One region of the Streptomyces sp. iso_384 genome, then DNA from elsewhere that is predicted to be linked to it. Evidence: riboswitches for the same ligand, from Rfam matches in the RefSeq annotation. Region 1 holds a riboswitch; the other holds the start of a gene.
What was found. Region 1 has a riboswitch for glycine ahead of gcvT (glycine cleavage system aminomethyltransferase GcvT). Riboswitches for the same ligand answer to the same signal wherever they lie in the genome.
Positions count from the first base shown of each region.

Region 1 (2,384 bases):
GCGGGGGCAGGCCCCGGGCGAAGTCGCGGGCGGGTGCGACGGCGAAGGACATGTGGCTGCCGACGCAGCTGAGGAACTGGGCCTCGGAGCTGAAGACGGGGACGAAGGCCGCGCCGTCGATCTCCATCATCGGCAGGTCGAGGTCCGCGCTCGCGGGGCTGCCGCCGCTCGGCAGCGGCACCCAGACGGAGCTGCGGCCGAGCACCTCGACGAGGCGGCCGCCCGCGTCCGGGACGCCGAGCGAGGCCGTCAGCACCTCTTCGAGCTCGTTGGCGGGCCACCCCTGCTGGGGGTGCGCCGGTGCGGGTGCCGGAATGTCCACTGCCTCTGTGCCCTCTCTCGCCCCTCGGCCGCCGCGCGCGGCGGCCGTCGTGCTCCGGCCAGCACCCTAACCTTCAGCGGCTTGCGGCGGCCTCGGCCTCCGTGAAGGAGATCCGTCCGAGCGCCCCCGCAGCCGGCCGGTCCAGCAGTACCGCGGAGGCACAGCCGGCGGGCAGCAGCCCCTGCTCGGTGTCGCGGAGCAGCCGGGCCACCGCGTTCCGGTGGCGGGCGAAGGCGTAGCCGGAGACCCCGCGGCCGCGCTCGCGCTGCCCCTGCCGGGCCACCTCGGGCGTCACGTCCAGCAGGATCAGATGAAGGGCGCTGCCCCGGCTCACCGCGTGCCGGGCGAGCCAGCGGCGTACCCAGACCTGGGTGCCGCAGTCGTGCACGACGACGGATTCACCGGAGCGCAGGGCGTTCCAGAGGCCGAGGTAGTGCGCGGCGCGCACCAGGGGGCGGTAGAGGGCGTAGGGAAGTAAGCGGGGCAGGGCCGCGGCCCAGCTGTCGCGGGTGTTCTGGGAGTCAATGGCGCGGCCGCGCACGGCCCGCCGGATGAGGGTCGACTTCCCGCTGCCGGGGAGCCCGGAGACGACCACGACGTCACCGGCGGTGAAATCGAGGCAGTACGGGGCGCAGCGGACGCGCCCGCGCAGATCACGTACCACCGGCGCACCCCGTGTGAGCTGCTCTCTTACGGGTGCGCCGGGTTGTGCGGGCATCGCGTCATGCGCGACCCCCGCGGTCGGTACCGACCGCTGCAACGTCATCGCCCATCCCCCTGCCGTCGGGTCACCCACGCCTGCTCCTGAAGTGTAAAGAAAAGGCAATACGGCACAACCGACCTCGCCGTCTTCCCCCGCGTGGGGACCGGGCCCCCACTCTCCCCCGATGCGTGCGATGATGACCCCGCCAACTGCATACCGGCCGTTCGAATCCGCGCGGGAGAGTTCCGGCCACAGTGTGAGCCGGGCGCCGAAGGAGCAAGATCCTCCCTTGAATCTCTCAGGCCCCGTACCGCGTGGATGAGGCAGATCTGAAAAGCGAGCCGCCCCGCGGCTCCACCCAAGGTGCAAGCCGAGCCCTGTGAACAGGGGCGCCCCCAGGGGCATACCCCGTCAGGGGCTATCGGCGAACCTCTCAGGTTCCGATGACAGATGGGGAGGATTTTCCGTCCTGACGTCGTCATGCCCTGGAGCCGTATCCATGAGCACTGCCCCCCGTCTCACCGCCCTCGACGCGCTGCACCGCTCGCTCGGCGCCACCATGACCGACTTCGCGGGCTGGGACATGCCGCTGCGGTACGCCAGTGAGCGCGACGAGCACAACGCCGTACGCACCCGCGCCGGGCTCTTCGACCTGTCGCACATGGGCGAGATCACCGTCACCGGTCCCGAGGCCGCGGCCTTCCTGAGCTACGCGCTGGTGGGCAACATCGCCACCGTCGGCAACGGCCGGGCCCGCTACACGATGATCGTCCAGGAGGACGGCGGGATCGTGGACGACCTGATCGTCTACCGCTTGGGCGAGACCGAGTACATGGTGGTCGCCAACGCGGGCAACGCCCAGATCGTGCTGGACGCGCTGACCGAGCGCGTCGGCGGCTTCGACGCCCAGGTGCGCGACGACCGGGACGCGTACGCGCTGCTCGCGGTCCAGGGCCCGGAGTCGCCCGCCATCATGAAGGCCGTCACCGACGCCGACCTGGACGGGCTGAAGTACTACGCGGGCCTGCCGGGCACGGTCGCCGGGGTTCCGGCGCTCATCGCCCGTACCGGCTACACCGGCGAGGACGGCTTCGAGCTGTTCGTCGCGCCCGAGCACGCCGAGCAGCTGTGGCGGGCACTGACCGAGGCCGGCTCCGCGCACGGCCTGATCCCCTGCGGCCTCTCCTGCCGGGACACGCTGCGCCTGGAGGCGGGCATGCCGCTGTACGGGCACGAGCTGACGACCGCGCTGACCCCGTTCGACGCGGGCCTCGGCCGGGTCGTGAAGTTCGAGAAGGAGGGCGACTTCGTCGGCCGGGAGGCGCTGAAGGCCGCCGCCGAGCGCGCCGAGACCGCCCC
Region 1 covers NZ_JBWBTT010000001.1:6,058,418-6,060,801, forward strand. The annotation lists gene AC0VY3_RS27110 (enhanced serine sensitivity protein SseB) at 1-322, opposite strand, end outside; gene AC0VY3_RS27115 (AAA family ATPase) at 396-1,088, opposite strand; glycine riboswitch at 1,251-1,348, shown strand; gene gcvT (glycine cleavage system aminomethyltransferase GcvT) at 1,525-2,384, shown strand, end outside.

Region 2 (2,384 bases), 3.0 Mb from region 1:
CGGATCCGCCGCGTCCTCCGGGGGCGGGGAGTCCAGCCCGTAGTGCCGGTAGAGCTGCAGTTCCTGCTCGGGCGAGAGGTGCCGTCCGACGCCGAAGTCCGGCGCGCCCTTGATCAACGCTCGGTCGAACGGGACGCGGAGCGCGTCGTCGACGAACTCGCTCGGTTCCAGCGGGACGAAGGCGTCCCTGCTGAACAGGCCGGTACGGACGGCCGCCCACTCGGGCACGCCCGTCGCATCGTCGAGATAGACCTCATCCACCGTTCCGATCTTGGCGCCCTTGCGATCGAATGCCTTGCGGCCGATCAGGCGGCGCGGATCGATATCGGTCTCCACGGTGCCTCCCACTGGTCGCAACTGCTCAGGGTGGACTCTGTCGCTCCACCAGGACCACACAAGTGCAGATCCGTGGTGTCGGCCACTCGAGAGCTCCGGCGCGGAGCCCGCTGGTAGGCTGGCAGTGGCTGCTGACCCCGTGCGGGAGAGTCCTCCGGTGCAGAATCCGGAGGCGCCGAAGGAGCAAATCCTCCCCGGAATCTCTCAGGCCCCCGTACCGCACGGTTGAGGTCACTCTGGAAAGCAGGGCGGTTCCGTGTGGGCGCAGGCCCGGGCGGATTCGACCCTCACCGACGGTGAAAACCGGCGTGCCTCTACGGCGGGCCGGTGAAGCTCTCAGGTTGAGATGACAGAGGGGGAGGCCGTTCGGGCACCCGCGCCGTGGTGCCCCTCGCAGGTCGTGACAGACCAGGAGGCCTCCACCATGACCCCCCGTCGCACTCCGCTCTCCCAGCTGGAGCAGGGCATTCCGTTCGAGCAGCGCCACATAGGGCCCGACGCCGGAGCCCAGGCGAAGATGCTCGCCCAGGTCGGCTACGGCTCCCTCGACGAACTCACCGCCGCCGCGGTGCCCGACGTGATCAAGAGCGCGGAGGCCCTGAACCTTCCGTCGGCGCGCACCGAGGCGGAGGTGCTGGCCGAGCTGCGCTCGCTGGCCGACCGCAACCAGGTGCTGGCCCCGATGATCGGCCTCGGCTACTACGGCACCTTCACGCCGCCCGTCATCCTGCGCAACGTCATGGAGAACCCCGCGTGGTACACGGCCTACACGCCGTACCAGCCGGAGATCTCCCAGGGCCGGCTCGAAGCCCTGCTGAACTTCCAGACGATGGTCGCCGAGCTGACCGGGCTGCCCACCTCCGGCGCCTCCCTGCTCGACGAGGGCACCGCGGCCGCCGAGGCGATGGCCCTGTCCCGGCGCGTCGGCAAGGTCAAGAAGGGCGTCTTCCTGGTCGACGCCGACACCCTGCCCCAGACCGTCGCGGTCATCGAGACCCGCGCCGAGCCCACCGGTGTCGAGGTCGTCGTCGCCGACCTGAGCGACGGCATCCCCGCCGAGATCGCCGAGCGCGGCGTCTTCGGCGTCCTGCTCCAGTACCCGGGCGCCTCCGGGGCCGTGCGCGCCATCGAGCCCGTCATCGAGCAGGCCCACGAGCTCGGCGCGATCGTCACCGTCGCCGCCGACCTGCTGGCCCTCACCCTGCTCACCTCGCCCGGCGCGCTCGGCGCCGACATCGCGGTCGGCACCACCCAGCGCTTCGGCGTCCCGATGGGCTTCGGCGGCCCGCACGCCGGCTTCATGGCGGTCCGCGAGAAGTTCGCCCGCTCCCTGCCGGGCCGCCTCGTCGGCGTCTCCGTCGACGCCGACGGCAACAAGGCCTACCGCCTGGCCCTCCAGACCCGCGAGCAGCACATCCGCCGCGAGAAGGCCACCAGCAACATCTGCACCGCGCAGGTGCTGCTCGCCGTCATGGCCGGGATGTACGCGGTCTACCACGGCCCCGAGGGGCTGCGGACGATCGCCCGGCGCACCCACCGCTTCGCCGCGATCCTGGCCGACGGTCTGCGCACCGCCAGCGCCGAGGTCGTGCACGGCGCGTTCTTCGACACCCTGACCGTGCGCGTCCCCGGCAAGGCCGCGGCCATCGTCGCGGACGCTCGCGAGCGCGGGGTCAACCTCCGCCTCGTCGACGCCGACCACGTCTCCGTCGCCTGCGACGAGACCACCACCCGTGCGCAGCTCTCCGCCGTTTGGGCCGCCTTCGGTGCCGAGGGCGACATCGAGGCGCTGGACGCCACGGTCGCCGACGCGCTGCCGGAGTCGCTGCTGCGCTCGGACGACATCCTGACCCACCCGGTCTTCCACCAGCACCGGTCCGAGACCGCGATGCTGCGCTACCTGCGCAAGCTCGCCGACCGCGACTACGCGCTGGACCGCGGCATGATCCCGCTCGGCTCCTGCACCATGAAGCTGAACGCGACCGCCGAGATGGAGTCGATCACCTGGCCCGAGTTCGGCGCGCTGCACCCCTTCGCCCCGGCCGAGC
Region 2 covers NZ_JBWBTT010000001.1:3,100,925-3,103,308, forward strand. The annotation lists gene AC0VY3_RS13760 (DNA polymerase IV) at 1-43, shown strand, start outside; gene AC0VY3_RS13765 (PRC-barrel domain-containing protein) at 1-336, opposite strand, end outside; glycine riboswitch at 469-566, shown strand; gene gcvP (aminomethyl-transferring glycine dehydrogenase) at 761-2,384, shown strand, end outside.
Region 2: another riboswitch for glycine. It lies ahead of gcvP (aminomethyl-transferring glycine dehydrogenase); the one in region 1 lies ahead of gcvT (glycine cleavage system aminomethyltransferase GcvT).